4 regions of the Ruegeria sp. H3 genome follow, and region 2 is predicted to be linked to each of the others. Evidence: riboswitches for the same ligand, from Rfam matches in the RefSeq annotation. Region 2 holds a riboswitch; each other region holds the start of a gene.
The links. A riboswitch is a leader RNA that binds a small molecule or an ion and turns the genes downstream of it on or off. The one in region 2 is predicted to bind cobalamin.
Positions count from the first base shown of each region.

Region 1: linked by a shared signal. The riboswitch ahead of ACR0JE_RS05285 (DUF1636 family protein) and the one ahead of ACR0JE_RS13590 (energy-coupling factor ABC transporter permease) in region 2 are both predicted to bind cobalamin.
Region 3: linked by a shared signal. The riboswitch ahead of ACR0JE_RS13375 (DUF1636 family protein) and the one ahead of ACR0JE_RS13590 (energy-coupling factor ABC transporter permease) in region 2 are both predicted to bind cobalamin.
Region 4: linked by a shared signal. The riboswitch ahead of ACR0JE_RS17985 (hypothetical protein) and the one ahead of ACR0JE_RS13590 (energy-coupling factor ABC transporter permease) in region 2 are both predicted to bind cobalamin.

Region 1 covers NZ_JBQFOD010000003.1:175,258-180,909, reverse strand. The annotation lists gene cobN (cobaltochelatase subunit CobN) at 1-1,644, opposite strand, end outside; gene cobW (cobalamin biosynthesis protein CobW) at 1,650-2,705, opposite strand; gene ACR0JE_RS05285 (DUF1636 family protein) at 2,702-3,082, opposite strand; cobalamin riboswitch at 3,166-3,371, opposite strand; tRNA gene ACR0JE_RS05280 (tRNA-Tyr) at 3,608-3,691, opposite strand; gene rlmB (23S rRNA (guanosine(2251)-2'-O)-methyltransferase RlmB) at 3,808-4,581, shown strand; gene ACR0JE_RS05270 (hypothetical protein) at 4,562-4,876, shown strand; gene ACR0JE_RS05265 (YHS domain-containing (seleno)protein) at 4,982-5,434, shown strand; gene ACR0JE_RS05260 (CoA-binding protein) at 5,633-5,652, shown strand, end outside.
Region 2 covers NZ_JBQFOD010000011.1:9,773-15,424, reverse strand. The annotation lists gene ACR0JE_RS13605 (ammonium transporter) at 1-470, shown strand, start outside; gene ACR0JE_RS13600 (amino acid aminotransferase) at 539-1,723, opposite strand; gene sseA (3-mercaptopyruvate sulfurtransferase) at 1,723-2,577, opposite strand; cobalamin riboswitch at 2,721-2,934, shown strand; gene ACR0JE_RS13590 (energy-coupling factor ABC transporter permease) at 2,990-3,667, shown strand; gene ACR0JE_RS13585 (CBU_0592 family membrane protein) at 3,683-3,952, opposite strand; gene ACR0JE_RS13580 (helix-turn-helix domain-containing protein) at 3,952-4,512, opposite strand; gene ilvD (dihydroxy-acid dehydratase) at 4,619-5,652, shown strand, end outside.
Region 3 covers NZ_JBQFOD010000010.1:139,044-144,695, reverse strand. The annotation lists gene ACR0JE_RS13390 (glucokinase) at 1-781, shown strand, start outside; gene ACR0JE_RS13385 (carbohydrate kinase family protein) at 816-1,742, shown strand; gene ACR0JE_RS13380 (D-lyxose/D-mannose family sugar isomerase) at 1,762-2,427, shown strand; cobalamin riboswitch at 2,486-2,702, shown strand; gene ACR0JE_RS13375 (DUF1636 family protein) at 2,801-3,157, shown strand; gene ACR0JE_RS13370 (ABC transporter ATP-binding protein) at 3,154-3,930, shown strand; gene ACR0JE_RS13365 (ABC transporter substrate-binding protein) at 3,943-4,896, shown strand; gene ACR0JE_RS13360 (FecCD family ABC transporter permease) at 4,898-5,652, shown strand, end outside.
Region 4 covers NZ_JBQFOD010000020.1:7,956-13,607, reverse strand. The annotation lists gene ACR0JE_RS18005 (maleate cis-trans isomerase family protein) at 1-72, shown strand, start outside; gene ACR0JE_RS18000 (hypothetical protein) at 92-403, opposite strand; gene ACR0JE_RS17995 (tyrosinase family protein) at 422-1,840, opposite strand; gene speB (agmatinase) at 1,952-2,914, opposite strand; cobalamin riboswitch at 3,085-3,290, shown strand; gene ACR0JE_RS17985 (hypothetical protein) at 3,417-3,728, shown strand; gene ACR0JE_RS17980 (HD domain-containing protein) at 3,919-4,539, shown strand; gene ACR0JE_RS17975 (PP2C family protein-serine/threonine phosphatase) at 4,732-5,550, opposite strand; gene ACR0JE_RS17970 (serine/threonine protein kinase) at 5,631-5,652, opposite strand, start outside.

The sequences.
Region 1 (5,652 bases), on a different contig from region 2:
CAGCGCAACGGATTTGCCCGGAAGCCATTCCAGCGTGCCATGCGCGCCGATATGGATCAAAGCGTCTGCGCCCAATCCTTTGCGTAGCCACAGATAGAAGGCGACGTAGCTGTGACGCGGGGTGCGAGACAGATCGTGATAGTCGTCATCGCGCAGCTCGGGCGTGCCGCGTTCGGGTTGCAGTGTAACCATCACGTTGCCTCGGCGCAGGGCGGTGAAGTGGAACGCGCCCTCGGTAAAGATCGGGTCGTCCTCGGGCTTACCCCAAACGGTTTGCAGATCGGTGCGCAGTTGCTCGGACAGGTCTGCTAGGGCTGCCTGGTAGTCTTCCAAAGACCATGAAATGCGCGCATCCAGCAGGGTTTCAGCAATTGGTTCGGCCGGTGCGGTGCGGTAGCCCTCGGCCTGAAGATCGGCCAGCATCGCCTCGGCCGAGGCCAGCGCGTCGAGGCCCACCGCGTGCGCCATTTGCCAGTCCTTGCCGGGGTAGGTTGATAGCACCAGTGCGGGTACTTGATCTGCCTTGGGCTTGTTATGAAGGGTCAACCAGCCTGTGACACGGTTGATGATCGCTTCGATCCGCTCTTGCTCAGCCCGGTGGGCAAAGCGGGAATATTCCAGATGCGGATCACGCTTGCCCGGTTCCTTGAATGAGGCAATGCCCGCTGAAATGCGCCCGTCCACTTCGGGCAGCACCACATGCATGGCGAGATCGGCAGGGGAGAGACCTCGTTCGGCCTCGGCCCAAGCCTTGCGTCGGGATGTGGCGAGGGCCATCTGAAATACCGGCACGCCCGCCGCGTCCAAAGGAGACGTTCCCGATGCGCCTTTGCCCGAGAAAGAGGTGGCGTTGATGATCGCCGAAGGTTTCAGCGTGACGATGTTGTCACGCAGCCATTCAGCGGCAGCAGGTGCTTTGAGCGAAGGGGCAAAGAGGCCCACTGCGTCGAACCCGCGATCCCGCAAGCTGCGGATCACGGCGGCGACAGGGGCTGTATCCGCCGATGTCAGATAGGCGCGATAGAACGTGACGATGATACGTTTTGCGTTGCCCGAAAAGGCCGCCTCAACCGGGATCACGCCGCGAACAGGACACCACGCGCCGGATTCGGGCAGGGTTTTAGCCCCCATAACAGGGCCGGCATAAAGCCCCGCCGCCAATGCCATCTGCGCCAAGGCAGCCTGTGCCGCGACCTCTCCGCCGGTGTCGCAGAGATGCGCCAGACGGCGCAGGGTCGAGACGGGTAGGGTGGAATATTCATCCAGCCGCGTATCCTCACGTCCGTCGGCGGGTAAGACGGCCAAAGCGATCCCCTTGGCCTGAGCCAGTGACAGAACTTGCTGTAACCCGTAGGCCCAGTAAGGCACGCCGCCAATCAGACGGATCAGAATGCCCTTGGCACCCTCAAGCGTCTGTTCCACGTAGGTGTCGACGGACAGAGGATGCTTCAACGCCGTCAGGTTCGCCAACCGCAGGGTCGGCATTCGCCCTTCCGGTCCGCCACCGCGATGCCAGCCTGCCGCGAAAGCGCCCAGGTCGCTGTCCGAGAAGGACAGCACCACCAGATCCGCCGGGCTCTGGCCCAGATCGGTTGGGGTTTCCGTTTCTTCTAACCCGTGGCTTTCGCGGAAGACGACGTGCATGGGCCTTACTCGGCGGCCTCGGTGACACCCGCGAGGATATCGCGGATTTCTGCTTCTTTGATGTCGTCATGCTCGGCGATCACCACCATGCGCGAGCGGCGTTCTTCGCCGGGCCCCCACGGGCGGTCATATTGATGACGCACGCGGGCACCCACGGCTTGCACCAGCAGGCGCATCGGCTTGCCTTCGACGGCGGCATAGCCTTTGACGCGCAAAATGTTCAGCTCAGTGGCCAGAAGTTCGATCTTGGCGACCAGATCGGCTGGATCGGACTGTTCCGGCAGATCAACGATGATGCTTTCGAAATCGTCATGCTCGTGATCGTGGTGACCGTCGTGATGCGACGGGCGGGCGTCCATGTCATCCTCGGCTGCGGCCTCAAGACCCAGAACGACCCGTACGTCCACGGCGCCTTCGGCAACTTCGACAACGGGCAGCGGGCGAGGGGCCTCAGTGGCGATGATCTCTTTCGCTTTGGCTACGCCTTCAGGACCGGCCAGATCGGGCTTGGTCAGCAGAATGATGTCGGCGCAGGAAATCTGATCCTCGAACACCTCGGCCAAGGGTGTTTCGTGGTCAATCGAGTCATCGGCCAGACGTTGCGCATCCACCGCTGCCACATTTGGCGCAAAGCGACCGGCGGCGACAGCTTCGGCATCGGCCAGAGCGATCACACCATCGACGGTGATTTTCGAGCGAATATCCGGCCAGTCGAAGGCTTTCAGCAGCGGCTTGGGCAAGGCGAGCCCAGAGGTTTCGATCAGAATATGCTCAGGGCGCGGCTCCAGTGCCATCAAGGCTTCGATGGTCGGGATGAAGTCGTCGGCCACGGTGCAGCAGATACAGCCGTTCGCCAATTCCATGATGTTTTCTGCCGGACAATCGGGGATCGCACAGGATTTCAGGATGTCGCCATCGACGCCAACATCGCCAAATTCGTTGACCACCACCGCCAGACGCTTGCCCTGCGGGTTCTGCATCAGGTGCTTGACCAGTGTGGTTTTGCCCGAACCCAAGAAGCCAGTGATCACGGTGACGGGGAGTTTTTCCAAGTTGCTCATTTCAGGGCTCCAATCGGGGGAATACGGGCCGCACAGTTTTTGCGGAAATGTTCAGGACGTTCGCGCCATTTGACCAAACCATCGTCAGTGGCCAAATACTTGGTCACACCTTCGATGATCGTTTCGACATGGTCGGTTTCGTTGAGGTTTTCGTAGACAAAAGTCCAACGCGTGGGTCCGCCCCGCAACACGATGGAACATCCTTGATCGCAATTTGACAGGCACTCCACGGGTTTCAGATGGATCCCATCTGGCACGCCCGCCTGTTCCAGCGCCTTATGCAGCAAAGCGCCGGGGCGCTGGGTGTCATCTTCGATTGCCAGGCCACGGCGGCATGTCGTGCAGACCAGCAGTTCAACTGGTGCGGCTTTACTCATCTCTCTCATCCCCCTTAATCAAATCTGGGGGACGGGGTTTCATGTGGGCCGATCCAAGCCCCACACCGGAACACCCCGTCCGGTTTCATCTTCGGGCGCTGGCAGGTCTCCCGGCTTGCGGATGTCAGGGTGTATACCCTGTCGGATGTCCTGCCTTCCCAGCCTTTGGCCAGTGGCTTTGGGCACCCTCTCCGGTCACGGTCGCGGGGGCGGCTGCGTTTGGCGGTAAACCCGTTGACGCATTCCCTTTTCATCCTCTTACGAGGACACCAACGGATCGGACATGCGGCACTGATACGGTGCTTGTCAAGCGTGTCGCCGACAACCGCAACGTCGGGTGCAGAAAAACGACCTGTGGCAGTCGCTGGGCGGCATGGCTGGCTTAGCCTGCGGCTTTCGAAAGGTTTAACAGCGACCACGTCACTGAACCAAATGTTTGACGAATGACTAGACTGCTCTTCATAACTGAAGGCACAGGCCAATGGTGGGGGCGTTTTGCTCTGGAATCTGGAAGCTTTGTGAGAGTGGTGGGCGACCCTGGAATCGAACCAGGCGTGCGTCTCCGCGAGGGAGTTACAGTCCCCTGCCACACCTTGCGGCCTGTCGCCCACTGTCAGGCGTTGCACCTGACGTGGAGGCGTGATTACTAGCGGACCAAAGGAGCGTCAACAGGAAAATACGGCATTGACGCAGGAAAGCGAATTCATGGCCCGGAGGCCCTCAGAATGAAAAAACCCAAGTGGGTTGTTGAAAAGGAACAGGCGCGAAAAGCAGCTGCGGCAGAGACGGTTTGGCTGTTTGGTTTGCACGCCGTGCGCGACGCCTTGATGAACCCCAAACGCCAGAAACTGCGCCTGATTGTGACGCGAAATGCGCGGGACAAGCTGCTCGAAGCCATTGAATTCGCGGGGATCGAGGCCGAGATGGTTGATCCGCGCAAGTTTAGTGCCCCGATCGATGCGGGTTCGGTGCATCAGGGGGCAGCGCTTGAGGTTAAGCCGCTGGAGTGGGGCGGTTTGGCCGAGAACTGCATCGGACGGGAACATCCCCGCGTGATCCTACTGGACCGTGTAACGGACCCACATAATGTGGGTGCGATTCTTCGGTCAGCCGAAGTACTGGGTGCAAGTGCTGTGATCGGAACCCGGCATCATTCGGCCCCTGAAACCGGGGCACTGGCCAAGACCGCCAGCGGCGCATTGGAACGTCAGCCTTATCTAAGGGTGCGCAATCTGGCCGATGCCATAACCGAGCTTCAGTCGATGGGATTTCTGGTGCTCGGTCTGGATGGCGAGGCGAATGAAACTATTGAAACAGCCCTGGGGAACCAAAGGGATCGACCTGTGGCGCTGGTATTGGGTGCTGAAGGGCCGGGATTGCGGCAAAAGACCAAAGAGACTGTGGATCAATTGGTGAAAATTGACGCATCCGGGGGATTTGGGTCACTGAATGTCTCAAATGCTGCCGCAATCGCCCTATATGCCTCTCGGCACCATTAGACAGGAGATCGCTATTTCCGGACCGTCCAAAATCGCAACCTGCTGCTATTGCGGTACTCGGGCTGCCCTGGTTCTGACCGGGAAGAAACGGCACGAGCTGAGTTGCTCAAGCTGTGGTGCGCCTCTGCACGACCTTAAGATGTTGCCAAAGCACAAGGTTCAGAAATCAAAGCCTGCTCGTACGGCGATCAGCCACGTAGCACCCCCGAAATCGCGAAAAAAGAAGAAGAAAAAGAGCACGTTCTATCGTGTTCTGGATGAAGCCTGGGATGTTATAGAAGACATCTTTGATTAAGGGCTGCCATGCATTCGCAAGGATGTTCACATCCACGTCAACGGGGGTTTCACAGCGGTTCAAAAATTGCATCTTAGGTGCTCGATTCTTTGCTACAGGACCCAGATGCAAAACCGCCGTTTCATATTCGGTATACTGACAGCCATCGCTTTTGCACCTTTCGCTTGGGCGCAGGACAAACCTGTCTATTTTGCGACCGATGGCGCTGCGATGGCGGGGTATGATCCAGTGTCCTATTTCGACAGTACAGTACCGGTTCGGGGTGAACCAAGCATTGCCGTCATGTGGAAAGGGGCCCAGTGGCATTTTGCGTCGCAGGAAAATCGCGAACGGTTTGAAAGCAACCCGCGCGCCTTTGCGCCTCAGTTCGGGGGCTATTGTTCCTATGCGATGGCAAATGGTGTTCTGAAAAGCACTGACCCCATGGCATGGCAGGTCGTGGATGGGCGTTTGTACCTCACTCATTCCCCGGCGGTTGAGCGGATTTGGGAACAGGACAGGACGGCAAATATCCATCTGGCCGAAGAGAATTGGCCCGTCATTCTGTACGAAGACTAGGCAGATTTCCGTTTTTTGTAGAAAGTCATCACAAAAATGAGTGCTTGGTCTTTTTTTTAACCAGATCATGCCTAAATGTCACAGTGACCGCGGAACGGAACTGCCGCGGGTCATTTCACTGTCCCTCGTTCCAACAACTGGCGCCCAAGGCTTCTTGGGCGCTTTTTTCTTTTTTGCGGCTGTGATTAGGATGCGGCCATGGCTGACTATTCCGACGA
Region 2 (5,652 bases):
CATCTGGTGCTGTTGCTGCCCTGATCCTGACCCAGGTTCTGTACAAGAAGCCTGACCTGACCATGGTGCTGAACGGCGCGCTGGCCGGTCTGGTCTCGATCACCGCTGAGCCTCTGGCTCCGACCTTGTTCGGCTCGCTATGGATCGGTGCAGTTGGCGGCATCATCGTGGTCTTCGCGGTTCCGATGCTGGACAAGTTCAAGATCGACGACGTTGTTGGTGCCATCCCTGTTCACCTGTTCGCAGGCATCTGGGGCACCATCGCCGTGATCTTCTACGGCGAGGCCAGCCTGATTACCCAGCTGACCGGTATCGTCGCATACGGTGTGTTCACCTTCGTCGGCGCTCTGATCGTATGGTCGATCCTGAAAGCGGTAATGGGCATCCGTGTCAGCGAAGAGGACGAGATCAACGGCCTCGACATGGCAGAACTGGGTATGGAAGCCTATCCGGAGTTCTCGAAGGGCTAAGAGCTTACCAAGTTGAACAAAAAAACCCGGGCGTTCGCGCCCGGGTTTTCTTTTTCCTGAGACAGGGTTCAGACGCCGACGTCGACAATCGCCTGCGCCAGAATCGGTACGGTCGTCGCGTTCAGCCCGGCAATATTCAACCTGCTGTCGCCGACCATGTAGATCCCGTGATCGTTACGCAGTTGCTCGACCAGTTCAGGGGCCGCGCCGAGGCGCGAGAACATGCCGCGGTGCTGGGCGACAAAGCCGAACCGGTCTGATCCGGTCAGACGCTGCAACTCGTCCGCCAGTTGCTGACGCAGGCCCAGCATGGACAGGCGCACCTCCTCCAGCTCAGCGGCCCAATCTGCGCGCAAGGCGTCGTCGTTCAGGATGGTGGTCACGACCCGTGCGCCATGGTCCGGCGGAAACGAGTAGTTCTGGCGGTTCAGGAAGGCCAGCGTGCTCTGGTTCAGCGCGGTCTGCGCCACATCGTCACTGATCGCCATCAGCAACCCGGTGCGTTCACGGTAAACGCCGAAATTCTTCGAACAGGACGCCGCGATCAGGCAGCGCTTGACCGACGATGCCACCAGACGGGTTGCCTGCGCGTCTTCCTCAAGACCGTCGCCGAAACCCTGATAGGCGATGTCGATCATGGCAACCAGCCCAAGCTCGTTGATCAGGTTCACCACCTCTTGCCACTGCACGGGGTTCAAGTTTGCGCCGGTTGGGTTGTGGCAGCAACCATGCAGCAGAACCACGTCGCCCGCCTTGGCAGTTTTCAGGTCCTCGATCATACCGTCGAAATCGACGCCGCGGGTTTCGCCGTCGAAATAGCGATACGGAACCGCCTCGATACCCAAGTAGCTCAGGATCGACAGGTGGTTTGGCCATGTCGGGTTCGATACAAACACGCGCGCCGCAGGATTGGCCATGCGGATCATCTCGAACGCCTGACGACAGGCACCCGTCCCGCCCGGTGTCGCAACGGCGGCAATATTGGCACGCGGTACTGCGTCGCCGAGGATCAGGCCGATCATCGCATCGGCATAGGCCGGATCACCTGCCAGTCCCGTATAGGCTTTGCTCTCCTGCTCCTCCAGAATGCGCTTTTCGGCGGCTTTGACCGCTCGCATAACCGGGGTAACACCTTCGGCATTCTTGTAGACACCAACACCCAGGTCGATCTTCTGATCGCGCGGGTCTTCGCGGTACATCTGCATCAGCGCCAAGATTTTGTCGGCGGGCTGCGGTTTGAGGTTCTCGAACATCAGGTCTCTCCGGTTGCGACGGGCAGGGTTGGGAAAGCACCCCATTCAGCCCAGGAGCCGTCATAAAGCGCGTGGTCTTTTTTGCCCATGCGTTCAAGCGCAAGGCTTAGGATTGCAGCGGTCACGCCCGAACCGCACGAGGTGATCGCCGGTTTGGTCAGATCCACGCCTGCGGCCTCAAACACGGCGCGGCACGCATCGGGCGACTTCATTGTACCATCACTATTCAACAGGCTGCCAAAGGGCACGTTGCGCGACCCTGGTATGTGGCCAGATCGCAGCCCTTCGCGCGGTTCAACCTCGGTTCCGGCGAAACGGGCGGCAGCACGGGCATCGATAATCTCATGATCAGCCAGTTTGGCGGCCGCAGACACTTGTGTCACGTCGCGTACCAGATGGTTCTGCACCCGAACGGTCATATGCCGATCCCGGATCACCGGGGGCAGATCTTCAACCTCTCGCCCTTCGGCCTGCCATTTCGGCAAACCCCCGTCCAGAACGGCGATGTTCTCTTGGCCCATCAGGCGGAACAGCCACCAGACCCGCGCGGCCGACATCAGCCCGGCCCCGTCATAGACGACCACCTGATGACCATCGCCGACGCCCATCGCCCGCAGGCGTGACATGAACTTCTCGACCGGCGGCGCCATATGTGGCAAGTCCGAACGTTGGTCCGAAATGTCATCAATATCGAAGAAGCGCGCGCCGGGGATGTGGCCCGCATCATATTCCGCCTTGGCATCGCGGTTCTGCGCAGGCAGGTACCACGATCCATCCAGGATCCGCAGATCCGGGTCCTTCAGATGGGCGGCAAGCCAGTCGGTGGAAACGAGGGTTTTGGGATCGTCTTGCATCAAAGCCTCCCCTAAGCGAGTCTGAGTTTCCCTATATCCGAGCGGACAAACGTGCAAGCCATGCCAAGGCCTGCACCCCCCGGCGCGCTGACAATTTTTTCCAAACATACACGTTTGCCTGCTTGACAGGCGGCACCCCGTGCCAGACACCTGCCGGACATGGTTTCCAAAGGGGAATTCCCCCTGAGGAACGAAAAGGGAATCCGGTGCGACAGTAGCTGTCAATTCCGGAACTGCCCCCGCAACTGTAAGCGGAGTTTCGCCCCATCATGGCCACTGACCGAAGCAATCGGTTGGGAAGGCCGGGATCGAAGCCAATCCGCAAGTCAGGAGACCTGCCATGTGCAAACCGGGCGAAAGCCCAATTTTTAAACCTTTCTGCCGTCGGGTGTGACGGGAAGGAGACCAAACTATGCATATCGAACCGGGCGTCGTAAATGGCGCCAAACTTGTCTTGAGCTACGCCACCGCAACTGGCGCAGGGCTCTATGCCGCTAAACTGGCATGGGACAGCCTGAAAAGCAGCGGCCTTGCCAGCCTTGCCATTCGCTCAGCCCTGACCATTGGGCTGGTTTTCACCTTCTTTGAGGTGTTGCCGCACTTCCCGGTCGGGGTGTCAGAGGTTCATTTTATTCTAGGATCGACCCTGTTTTTGTTATTCGGTGCGGCCCCTGCCGCCATCGGCCTGATCGCGGGCTTGTTTATTCAGGGGTTTTTCCTGGCGCCTTTCGACCTGCCTCAGTTCGGGATGAACATGACAACGCTGCTGGTACCATTGTTTGCCTTGCAGGCCTTGGCCAACCGCATCATTGCGCCAAATACGGCCTATATTGATCTGAAGTATTCTCAGGCACTTGCGCTGTCGACGGCCTATCAGGGCGGTGTCGTCGTCTGGGTGGCGTTCTGGGCCTTTTATGGCCAAGGATTTGGTGCAGAAAACCTCGCCGCCGTTGTCAGCTTTGGCGCTGCGTACCTCCTGGTTATCCTGATAGAACCACTGGCTGATTTGGCCGTGTTGGCCGCAACAAAATCCATGCGGGATCTGGGCCGGATTGGGCTGTTCACACCGCGCCTTCACAACACTGCATAACTCTATTGCGCCGCGTTACCCTTCGCGGCGCAACCTGAAATGCTGAATAATCCCGATCACGCTAATGATGATCCAGAAGCCTTCAATCAACATTGACGCCAGATTGAAGTTCTGAAGCAGCGAATAGACAATCAAAACAGACCCCAGCAGGTTCACCACGGGAAACGCCAGATCTTCGGAATTCATATACCGCATCTGCGTCGCGAAATAGGCGGCAACCACGATCAGAGCCCCGAAGGAACCGATGGCGTCCACGATGGTCAGACTGTTGAAAAACTCACTCATCAATGAACCTTGCCGTTTTCCTGAACATCCGGCTGTTGCGCATAGTGATGCATGTTCAAAAACGCCGCCCCTTCAGCACCTGCGCGATATCCGTGCGGGACATCCGCTGCAAATCGAAGTCCCTGCCCCGTTTGCAAAGACACCCAAGCCTCACCTTTCAGAATGTCCAGCGTGCCGCTGAGCACAAAGACCTCCTCGGTCACACCAGCGGCATGGGCAGGGGACTCATGGCTTTGGTTCGGGTCGAGGTTGACGTGAAATGTCTCTGCCCCCAAGGCCGGATCAAAGGGGAAAACGATCTTGACCTCGATACTGCCGGGAAAGGTAACGGTTTGAAAAACCGACGGATCACCATTCACGGTGTCGATCAACGCGCTGAGCGGCAGCTGAAATCCTTTGGCAATCTTCCAGAGCGTGGCGATCGTCGGGCTTGATTCGCCGCGTTCGATCTGACCTAGCATCGCTTTGCTGACACCGGTGATTTCGGCAACTTTCGACAGGCTCAGCCCCGAAGCGGCCCGCACATCCCTTAGTTTCAGTGTTATGTCGTCCGGAGCCATGCCGTTGTCTTTCGAATCCTCTTGTGCGTTATAGCGCACATATGGTACGTGCGCTATAACGCACATTCCCCGCATATCGCAACCGGGGCAAAAGGGAAACAGCATCATGCCAATGTACCGATCCAGAACCTCTACCCATGGCCGCAACATGGCCGGTGCCCGCGGCCTGTGGCGTGCCACCGGTATGCAGGACGATGATTTCGGCAAGCCGATTATCGCCATTGTCAACTCCTTCACACAATTCGTGCCGGGTCACGTCCACCTGAAGGATTTGGGCCAGATGGTCGCGCGTGAGGTTGAAAAGGCTGGCGGTGTTGCCAAGGAATTCAACACCATCGCGGTGGATGACGGCATCGCCATGGGCCACGACGGGATGCTCTATTCCTTACCCTCGCGTGAGGTGATCGCGGATTCGGTCGAATACATGGTCAACGCGCATTGCGCCGATGCGATGGTCTGTATCTCGAACTGCGATAAGATCACGCCAGGCATGTTGATGGCTGCGATGCGTTTGAACGTTCCAGCGATCTTTGTCTCGGGCGGGCCGATGGAGGCTGGTAAGATCGACATTGCTGATCTGGATGCCAAGAAGATCGACCTTGTAGATGCCATGGTCGCCGCCGCTGACGACCGGTTCACCGACGAGCAGGTTCAGCATATCGAGGAAAACGCCTGCCCCACTTGCGGCTCGTGCTCGGGCATGTTCACGGCGAACTCAATGAATTGTCTGGCCGAGGCACTGGGTTTGGCACTGCCAGGCAATGGCTCCACCCTCGCCACTCATGCGGACCGCAAACAGCTGTTCCTTGAAGCGGGTCGCCGGATCGTCGAGATCACCAAGCGGCACTACGATCTGGACGAAAAAGGCTTCCTACCACGCGAGATCGCAACGTTTGATGCGTTCGAGAACGCCATGAGCCTGGATATCGCCATGGGTGGATCGACCAACACGGTCCTGCATCTGCTGGCAATCGCCCACGAAGGCGGCGTCGATTTCACCATGTCCGACATGGACCGGTTAAGCCGTAAGGTGCCGTGCCTGTGCAAAGTCGCACCGAACACCGAGAATGTGCATATGGAGGACGTCCACCGCGCCGGTGGCATCTTCTCGATCCTCGGTGAACTCAGCCGCGCTGGGTT
Region 3 (5,652 bases), on a different contig from region 2:
GGCTGGCGTGATTCAACTGACAAACGCAAATCTGGACTTGTCCGAGGCCGAGCTGGCCGAAGCCACCGGTGCCAGGCACACTTATGTCATCAACGACTTCACCGCCGCTGCATGGTCGGTGGCCGAGGTTACGTCCGATGATGTTACCGTCTTGCAGGGGGCGCCCACACCGCCACTCGGCACGCGGCTGGTGGTCGGACCCGGAACTGGGCTGGGCGTCGGGGCGTTGCTATATTCCGAAGGGCATTATCACACCGTCTCGGGCGAAGGAGGCCATGTTGGCCTTGCGCCGCGCCACCGGGATGAGGTTGATATCTTCGACGCGGCCCGGCGTATTGCGCCCGAGTGTTTTTTTGGCGACAGCCTGAGTTTGGAAGCTGAGATGTTCCTCAGCGGCACCGGATTACCGATCTTGTACCGAGCAGTAGCAATGGCGGCGGGTCAAACCAATATCTCCGCGCGCCCGGCGCGGGATATCCTGCAGGATGCGCGATCCGGCACTGATCCACACGCGGTTCAAACCGCATCGCTGTTCACAACGCATCTGGGCGCTTTGCTAGGGGATATGGCCGTTACATTGATGCCAATTGGCGGCGTCTTTCTGGTCGGTGGCGTGGCGGAAAAAAACCGCTGGCTGTTCGGAGACAGTTTTCTGGATGCCTTCAACAATGGTGGCCGGTTCAGCGAGCTGCGGCGCGGAATGGACCTCTATGTCTCAGAACAGGTCGAATTTGGCATTGTTGGCGCTAACAACTTCTGCAAAAATGCCCTCATGCGGTAGAACCGCCTGACAATTCTCAATGAAGGGACGCGGGATGATCCTGTGCTGCGGAGAAGCGCTGATCGATATGATCACCGAGCCTACAGTCTCGGGTGCCCAAGGGTATGTTCCCCATTCTGGAGGTGCAATTTTCAACACGGCGATCGCGTTGGGGAGATTGGGCGCGCCTGTTGGCATGTTGACCGGCCTGTCGTCCGATATGTTTGGTGAACAATTGGCGGATACGCTGAAAGCGAGCCATGTGGATACCTCCCATGTGATCACCAGCGACCGCCCAACCACTTTGGCGTTTGTGAAACTGGTCGATGGTCATGCATCGTACAACTTCGTTGACGAGAACACTGCCGGGCGCATGCTTCGGCCCGAGGATATGCCCGACCAACTGCCCGCCATCTCGACCCTGTATCTAGGCGGTATCAGTCTTGCCTGCGAACCCTGCGCCGATGCTTATGCTGCCTTGCTAAGCCATCACGGGACGGATCGAGCGGTGATGTTGGACCCCAACATCCGACCGGGGTTTATCCAGGATCAGACCAGATACCGCACCCGTTTGAATGCCATGATTGCGCAGACCGATATCCTCAAAGTCTCGGATGAAGATCTGGACTGGATCATTCCGGGGCCCGAAACCCATGCCGAGAAAGTGCCTTTGTTGCTGCAAGCCGGTCCCGCGGTTGTGATTGTTACACGTGGGAGCCAGGGGGCTTCGGGTTATCTACGCGATGGCTCGGAAACCACGATACCGGTTAAAGCGGTTCAGGTTGTCGATACGGTGGGGGCGGGCGATACGTTCAACGCTGGCGTGCTGGCGGAACTTCACCGTTCCGGACATCTGACCAAAGCCGGGCTGCGCGATCTGACAAAAGAAAGCCTGCGTGCAGCTTTAGCGTTGGGTGCAGATGTTGCAGCAGTCACCGTATCGCGTGCCGGGGCCAACCCGCCCTGGGCGCACGAGCTCTAGTCCCAAAAAGGGAAGTCACATGAAACGTTCCGACATCAACCACATCAAGACCGATGCACAGGCCTTTATCCAGTCTTTCGGTTTCATCCTGCCCCCCTTTGCCGACTGGTCTCCGGATCAGATGCGCAGCGCCAAGGCCGACACGATCCGCGCCCGGGGACTGGGATGGGACATCACCGACTACGGGCAAGGCAAATTTGATGAGCTTGGCCTGTTCCTGTTCACCCTGCGCAATGGGGATGAGAACGATCTGAGCCAGGGTCGTGGGATGCTTTATGCAGAAAAACTGCTGATCTCGCGCGACAAGCAGCTGTCGCCGATGCATCGTCATATCGTCAAAGCCGAGGATATCATCAACCGGGGCGGCGGCGATCTGGTGATGGAGATCTATGCCTCGAACCCCGATGGCAGCGTAGACCGCGACACACCGGTTGTGGTGCCCAGCGACGGATGCGATATCACCATCACTCCGGGCGAATTGCTGCGCCTGAAACCCGGCGAAAGTGTAACCCTTATGCCCGGAATCTGGCACGCCTTCTGGGCCGAGCGTGGGGATTGCCTGATCGGCGAGGTCTCAACCGTAAACGACGACCGCACCGATAACGTGTTCGAACAACCCATTCCCCGCTTTGCCACGATCGACGAAGATACCGAGGCCGAGTTCCTGCTGGTTGCGGATTACTGATCTACCCCGAGATTGACCCGAGCCTCTCAGCGATTGCTTGACAAGCGTGTCTTGTCCAGAATAGCTGACCTGTGATGGTTCCCGCAGCTTTGGGTGCGGGATGAAAATGGGAATACGGTGCGGCCCCCGGAATATCGGAACAGGCCAAGTCCGTAACTGCCCCCGCAACTGTAAGCGGTGAGTGACGCCAAATCACCACTGGCCCGAGAAGGCCGGGAAGGTTGGCCAAGCGATGACCCGCAAGTCAGGAGACCTGCCATCACCTGTGAAACCAACCCGGGACGGGGCGTCCCGCAAGGAGGATTGATGGCATATTCGCGTCCTATCGGGACTGGCACTTTCGACACGGGCATTCTGCGCGTTGAGGATGGCCATGCATCGCGCGGCTGATCATTTTGTGCTGATCTGCTCGACCTGTCAGGGTGAGATCGAGGCCAGCACAGCTCAGAGCATCCTGGACGCAGCCCTGCCCGATGGGTTTGCAACGCGTCTGATCCCGTGCATGGCGGGATGTGAACGCCCGATGACCGTAGGGCTTCAAGCCGAAGGCAAAGCGCAGTACCTGTTTGGCGATATCCAAAGCACCACTGATCTGGATGCAATCGCCGCATTCGCCCATCAGTTCCACAACAGCGAAAGCGGCTGGACCAGCGCTACAGACCGGCCCCCTGCCCTGCTCTTCAAAACACTGGCCCGCCTGCCCCGGCTGCCCCAAAGGGACAAGGCATGAGCTTTCTGGTCGCCGACAATTTGGAATACTACGCCCTGAATGGCGATGTGCTGTTGCAAGATGTCTCCTTCTCTTTGGACGAGGGGGCGATCCTTGCCATCGCGGGCCCCAACGGCGCCGGGAAAACAACGCTGCTGAACCTGCTCTGCGGGGTCGAGCGTCTGGCGCTGGGAGACGTTCGGATCAACGGTCAAAGCCTACGCAGCCTGTCTGCGCAGGAACGCGCCCGGACCATTGCGGTTGTTGGTCAGCAGGAACTGCCCGATGGCCGCCTAAAGCTGCGCGACTACGTTGCGCTGGGCCAGATTCCCATTCAAAGCGACCGCTCGGCAGAAGACCACAAGATGGATCTTGCACGCGTTCTGCGCACAACCGAGCTGACCCATCTGGCGGACAAGCCGATGCAGCGGCTCTCGGGCGGCGAACGCCAACGCGCCCATATCGCGCGTGCATTGGCGCAGAACCCCTCGCTGTTGTTTCTGGACGAGCCCACCAATCATCTGGACCCCGATGCCAAGGGGCACATGCTGTCGCTGGTGGCCGAACTGGGCGTAACAGTGGTGATGATCGTACACGACCTTGTCATGATCCCGGAATTCGCCAGCCATGTCGCGCTGATGAAATCCACACGCATGACGGGCTTTGGGCCAGTCGACCAAATACTGACGCCGGATCAAGTGCGCGACACGTTTGGTGTTGACTACCTGTGCTTCCAGCACGAAGGGCGCGTGATCCCGGCGCTGGATATCCGAAAACGAACGCTTTCATCTTAACAGGAGAGAACGATGAAACAGAAGCTTTGGTCAGCTTTGATGATCACCGGTTTGGCCAGCGGCGCAGCAGCGCATGAGGTGACCGTGGACAATTGCGGAGAACCGCTGGTGTTCGACGCGAAGCCGGAACGGCTGGTGGTGCATGACATGAACATGACCGACATGGCCTTTGCGCTGGGCCTGCAAGAACACATCGTTGGCCTGACCGGTATCACCGGTTGGTACAAGACAAGCCCTGATTTCGATAAGCTGCGCGGTGAAATCCCGGAACTGGCGCCGAAATACCCAACCGTCGAAAACCTGGTTGCGGCAGAACCTGACCTGTTCTTCGCAGGCTGGTATTACGGCATGAAGCCCGGTGGTGACGTGACCCCGGACACTCTGGCCCCGTTCGGCATCAAGACAATGATCCTGACCGAAAGCTGCGTGCATATGGACAAGGACCGCCCTGAGGCCAGCATGGACCTGTTGTTCAACGATGTGCTGCGCCTGGGTCAGGTCATGCATGTCGAAGAAAAGGCCGAGGAACTGGTTGCAGGCTGGAAAGAACAGCTTTCTGCCATTGAAGCCAAAACCACCGATCTGGCCAAACCCCGTGTCTTCCTGCTGGACGGCCCGGCAGATGCACCCTTTACCGCTGGCAAATTCGCCATCCCCGATGCGATGATCGCAGCGGCTGGCGGCGAAAACGTCACCCATGACATGGATACCAGCTGGGGCCGCACCTCGTGGGAAGCGGTTGCTGCATCGAACCCGGAATTTCTGGTGCTGCTTGACTATCAGACCGGCAACGGGGCAGAGGACACGTTCAAGTTCCTGCAAGAGCACCCGGTGATGTCCCAAACAGACGCTGTGAAAAATGAACGCTGGATCGGTCTGCGCTACGAAGAGCTGACACCGGGACCGGCAAACATTGACGCGATCCAGAAGATGGCGGATGCGATGCACCCGACGGCGACCAACTGATATGGTCCATACGGGCCGGATAGTTGTGCTGGGGGCGGTCGTTCTGACCGCCCTTTTGCTGCTGTCGACAGTCTACGGTACAACCCCGATCCCGGTGGCAGATGTCATTGCCGCCATCGGCCTGGGCACAGGTCTGTCAGAAGGCGAGATGTCGCCGCTGCATCGGATCGTGTTTGATCTGCGCCTGCCGCGTGCGCTGTTCGCCGCTGTCATCGGTGCGGGGCTTGGTGTTGTGGGGGTGGTTCTGCAGACCACCACGCGCAACGACTTGGCAGACCCATTTCTATTCGGTCTCTCGTCGGGCGCGGCTGCGGGCGCTGTTCTGGTCATCACGGTCACCGGCGATGTGCTGGGCATCTGGACCCTGCCGCTGGCTGCGTTTTGCGGTGGCTTGATCGCATCGGGCATTGTGTTGGCCTTGGTACAGGGGTTGCGCACAAGCGCACCGGAAAAACTGATCCTGGCAGGGCTTGCCGTGTCTTTCCTGTTCTCCGCCATCACTAACTATCTGATCTTTTCCGGAGACAACCGCGCCGCCCATTCCGTGATCTTCTGGATGCTGGGCGGACTGGGCCTTGCGCGGTGGGAGACATTTCCACTGGTCCTGATCGGACTAGCCCTGATCCTGGGCTATGCACTCTATCGAAGCCGCTGGCTTGACGCCCTTCTGACCGGAGATTTCACCGCTGCCACCTTGGGTATCCCGGTTCAGGGTCTGCGCTTTCGCATGTTCTTTGTTGCAGCTTTGGCCACGGC
Region 4 (5,652 bases), on a different contig from region 2:
ATTATGGATAAGCTTGAGGGATTCGGACAAATCTTCGAACACCCTGGTAGGCATCTAAGCAAAACTGGCTAAGTTCTTCAAATTCCAAACACTACTCGATCTCAGATACATCGAGATTCAGCTCTTTGAAGCCGCTTCCTTCTTCAATACGAACTTGAACGCGATCCCCAACTGAAAGCTTCAGATCATCGGTATCCGGAGGCAGCCGAAACAACAGCATTGCGCGTTCCTGCGCCGTCGATCCGACCCCTCTGCCATACAAAGTTGCGCTGCCGATCTGCCGCTCATTCTCGTTTGCATCAATATGCCAGGCCTGAAGAAAACCACCCGCTTCTGGGACACGGCGCAGCCAGATCCTTAGAACCCTGTCTTTGACAGCTTTATCCGTAAGTCTAACGTCCAAGGATCCAGCCCCACCCGTTTAGTTTTTGGCATAGGTACGCAAGGAACACTGATCGTAAACCAGCGCCTCGGGCGCGACGGCCTCACCTTTGTCATCCAACGTAACAAGGTAAATCTTAAGGTCTTTTACAGTCTTTTTTCGGCCAATGAAGCGCCGCAAGCCGCGCGTGATGTCCAGCCGATACCGCGTATGTTCATATCTGAGCGGATGCTTGTATCTTTGGTCATAATCGTCGCGGACGGCCAAGGCCGGGTTACAATGACCCGGCGCACCCGGGCAGGTGCCGTGACCAAAAAAGACAAGGCGCCCTGCATAGCTTTTGTCTTTGTACCCTGTCGAAGCATCGCAACTGGCGTTGTCGACATAGGCGCGCAGCTCAAAGCTTTCGGTCGGCGGGCGCATGCGATGGAATTCAAGTTCCGCCCTGACAAACCCGGCTTTCACCGTGCCCAGCCGAACCTCGGTCACATTGCTGGCCGCCGCTGACAAAGTGGCCACTGGCGCGCTGTCTGCGGTGCCCAAAGCACCAATCGCGGCTTCAACGGAATCCTCGGAATAGATGTATCGAAGTGAGGTTTCCGCATCGATCAGATCGCGGCCCACCCGACCATCATATACAACTGTGTCCAGAACATGCTGTGGAACATTGGCCGCGGGCCACAGCGCCTGCCAATCCGCCCAAACCTTGTCGCACATCGCATGGTGCAGCCAGAAAACGGGATCGTAAGACGCGGACACTGTGCTGCCCATATCTCCAATCGAGCGGGGCAATGGCGACGATGCATCCGTGCCACCCGTTAAAACGTGGATACCGCCATGAGCCGCAAAGTTGAAGTCGGCCTGGAAGGCTTCAAAGTTTGGATTGGTCAGGTAACGCTCAACCTCATCCTCCAGCAACGGGATATTGCTGCGCAGGCGCGTCGTGTATCTGCGTGTAAAGACCTCGTCGCCGGTCAAACCCAGGGCAATGCTGCGATAGAGGCTGTGCGCGCGGGCAAGCGGATTGGGAACATCATCCCCGGCACCGTTTGTGTAGGTCGCATCATCCACCACTTTCGGCAGCCCGTTCGAGGCATGCGTCGCCGTGGCAAACTGCGTCCAATCCCAATAGGGAAGCGTAAGTTCAAGTTCGTCATCCCCGCGCTTCCATTGCAGCGCGCTGTTGAGCGCTTTTTCGAACGAATAGACATAGGACCGGTGCCAGGTCAGAAACGTGCGGTCATCGTCATGGCAAAGGTCTTGATCATAACCGTGCCCACGCGCCAGAGCGAAATACCCGCGCCGATCACCCATCGCGATGCCCGAGATTTCGTACATCGCAGCATAGGCGTCACGCAGGTCCTGGATATCTTCTTCACGCAATCTGATCAGGTCGAAACGGATCAGCGGCAACCCGGCCTGTTTTCTTAGAAAGTTCAGTTTGGCAATCGTTGTCATCTAAAAATCCCCCTTAAGGAGTGCTTCAATGCGCCCAGTATAGCATAAAACCAACGCCGATGGCGGTGGCACGCTCAAACGCTCGGCACTACTAGATGACGATTGGCAGATCTAACGCTGCTCTTTCTCATGCAGCACGCGCCCAATGATATTCATTAGCAACTGGGCCGCAAGGATTTGGGTGGAGCTGGTGGCGTCATAATCCGGTGCGACTTCAACAAGATCGAGTCCGACAATGTCGCCCCGCTTGGCCAGACCTGCCATGAGCTCTAGCACTTCGTAGTAAATGAACCCGCCATGGCTTGGTGTACCTGTACCTGGGGCGATGGATGGGTCGAAGGCATCAATGTCTATAGTCACATAATACCGCGCGCCTTCTGGAATGCGGGCCAGCATCCCATCGACCCCCATTTTGCGGAATTGCCGGACAGATTGGATGTCTGATCCCATGGCGCGGGCATCCGCATAGCCATCCTTAGCGGTGGACGACACATTGCGAATGCCGATCTGACTGAGGCCGGTGACATAGGGTTTTTCGGCGGCACGGCGCATTGGGTTTCCGTGGCCATAGCGCACCCCATGCCGTTCATCGACAAAATCCAGGTGCGCGTCGATTTGCACCACATGAATTGGTTCTTGATCATCAAAGGCATTGATGCAGGGGATATTGATCGAATGATCGCCGCCCAAGACGACCGGTAGCGCCCCCGCCTCCAGTATTTTGCGCACCCCAAACTCGATATTTGCATGGCTTTTCATTGTGTCGGTATGCACGATGTCTGCATCGCCGATATCAACAATGGTTACTTTGGCCGGATCCAGATAGGTGACATCATCTTCGTGGTCATAAGCGCCAGCATGGCCGAATGAGAACAGCGTCGACGCCTCACGGATCGCGCGTGGCCCCATCCGCGCCCCGGACCGCCATTGACAGCCAAAATCAAACGGGGCGCCAAGAACCGCAACGTCGGCGTCAATCGCGTCCCAATCCTCGACATAGGGATACTTGCCAAAGGTACAGATACCAACGAAAGGCAGGTTCAATCGGCCGGACTCGTAGCCATGGTTCGACATATGAGGGTTCTTTCTGTTCAGATCTTCAACATTTGCGAACATTAAGGCACCCGAATGCCACGCCCTGTAAAGCCTTTTGCATGGATTGAACTCACTGCCATTTCAGCTTTGGCGGACATTTTCGGCGTTGTCAGATTGCGCCAAACCCAGTGGACATAGTGAATCGCGTATGAGACAGTGAAAGCGATGGTGTCCGGCTCGGTTCGAGTCGGCTGAAAAGGGAACACGGTGCGGGTTCATACCCAATTCCGTGACTGCCCCCGCAACTGTAAGCGGCGAGCGACCCCGTTGGAAACCACTGAGCCCTAGGGTTCGGGAAGGAACGGGAAAGCGTTGACCCGCAAGTCAGGAGACCTGCCATCTACGGTGTGTGATGCCATGCGCCGCAGTCAACTTGAACCCGGGCGGGGTGCCTTGGGAACGGCAGAGACGACCGAAGGACCAAGCGTCCCCGGCACATCACCGTGACCAGCCACACTCCTCCCCTTGCGCGGAGGGCGCGATGTTATTGGAACGGACGATTATTCAACTCGATACAGGCCCCATGCCTGCGGATGAAGCACGTCAGATGGGACAGCTTGGCTATATGCAATGGATCGCGGGTGTTCCTGGCAATGCCTGCTATGAAGTAGCTGCGAGGCATGCTTACGAAACAGCTGCACCATTTAAAGATCACTCACCTGCCGTTGCAGCGTTCTGCGACTTGCTTTTGACTTCGCTGGAACAGCCGTTCAGACCTTTGCCACTTGCCACGCCAAAACGTGAAAGGCGCGGGGGTGCACAAGCCCGCCGATCTTTTCGCATGCCGCTGTGACATAGAACAGGCTGCGGGATCATCGCACATCTTTAGGCTCTTAAACGCAATCGAATACCCACCTCCGGCGACTACAAATTTTACCGGCACAACAGGTTTCATTTGCCGAGTCCGGTGTTTGCGTGGATAGTCCAGAATTGCATGCTTGCTTGCGCCCGCTGACCCACACGTAAACGCCAAAGGACATGCTATGGATCAGGTGAAATTCACGCAGATGAAGGACGGGGACAAAGAGGACTACACCTTCCTCGATACTCTGGAGCGTGAGTACTGCAAAGGAACGTCAGATCGTTTGCTCGAGGCGATGGAGAGGCTCGACAAAAGCCTGTCCGGCTATCAAGTCACACGTCTTGGCCATTCGGTGCAGTCAGCAACCCGCGCCTGGTTTGACGGGGCAGACATAGATTGGATCGTTGGCGCCTTGCTGCATGATATCGGTGACATCTATGCGCCGCATAATCACGATGAATATGCGGCCTCAATCCTCAAACCCTTCCTACGCGAACAGGTCACGTGGTGCGTGCATACCCATGGGGATTTTCAGCTTGTTTACTTCGGAGAGCACGTAGGCGCGAACCCCGAAAAACGCCAAGCTCATCGTGACAGCATCTATTTCGATGACTGTGCCGAGTTCTGTGAACGCTGGGATCAATCGAGTTTTGATCCCGCTTATCCCAGCAAACCACTGTCTTTCTTTGCAGATATGGTGCGTGAGGTGTTTGATCGCACACCCTATGATCCGGCTGTTGTTCAACCTGGCGTCCGGGTTCCGCTCACCGATGACGCCGTTGCTGAAATGCGATGGGCGTAGGATGTATTCGATCTAGTCAAATCACGGCCTGCTTTGTTCAAACATGCGGAGTTGGTAGAGGTGATTTGATACTCGTTGAGCACAAAAGCGGGCCAATCAGCACTACAAGAATCGCAGAATTCAGTTGTGACAAGCCAGTTTGTAATAAATACAGACGCCCCGCGACATCAGTTCGACGCCAGCTATCAACGCCTAAGAACAAACCTTTGCAACAGAGAAAGCTATGTTGTCCTGATCTGGATCATCAAGGCCAATCAAGGCTCTGATCAACTTATCCGCAATAGCGTCGCAACTCACTTCATGATTGCGCGTAACAACCTCTTGAATGTCCTTGTCTTCTAGAAACTGAAGCCCATCCGAAGCTGCAATGAGAACATCATCTGGCAGAAGCTTAAACGGGTCTGAAGGGCAATCGATCTTCGCGATGTCGCCACCATGTATGACAGACGTAAGCATGTTTCTATCGGGGTGATTTCGGGCCAAATCGGGATCCAACATGCCAAGTTTCGCCATCATATCGATTTGAGGCGCCATTGAATGATCCTCGTTCAGCTGTATTAGCTCGCCAGACCGCCAGAGATAGAGTGGCGAGTCCCCGACGGAAAACCAAAACGCGCGATCTTCGATGCAGATCAGTATGAGAAGAGTCGCTCCCATTCCCTTTACATTCAGATCGTTGCGGCTGGCTTCGAAAATCTGCTTATTCGCCCGTTCGGCGCTGTCATGTAAGAATGCGACGACTTCCGAATTTGATGAGTCTTTGTTCAGCCCGGCGGCCAACCAACCTTTCATCACCTCACAAACGATCAGGTTAGAGGCAACATCTCCTGCCGCGTGGCCACCCATACCATCTGCCAGAACCACGAACCCTAAGTCCGATCCGATCGGCTTTTCAGAAAGAATGGCATCTTCCTGATATTCACGAGCACCCTGGTTAAGCACGGTTGAAATATCGAAGACATCACGCAGGCGTTCCTCCGCCTGTTGAAATCTGGGCTCGTGAACTTGCATCAGAGATCTTTCAGAATGAGACACTTGAATTTCCTTCAAGGCAATGTAGGCGGCTCTTAACTATAAGAGCCGCCATAGCATTAATGCGTAAGTGGCAGATCC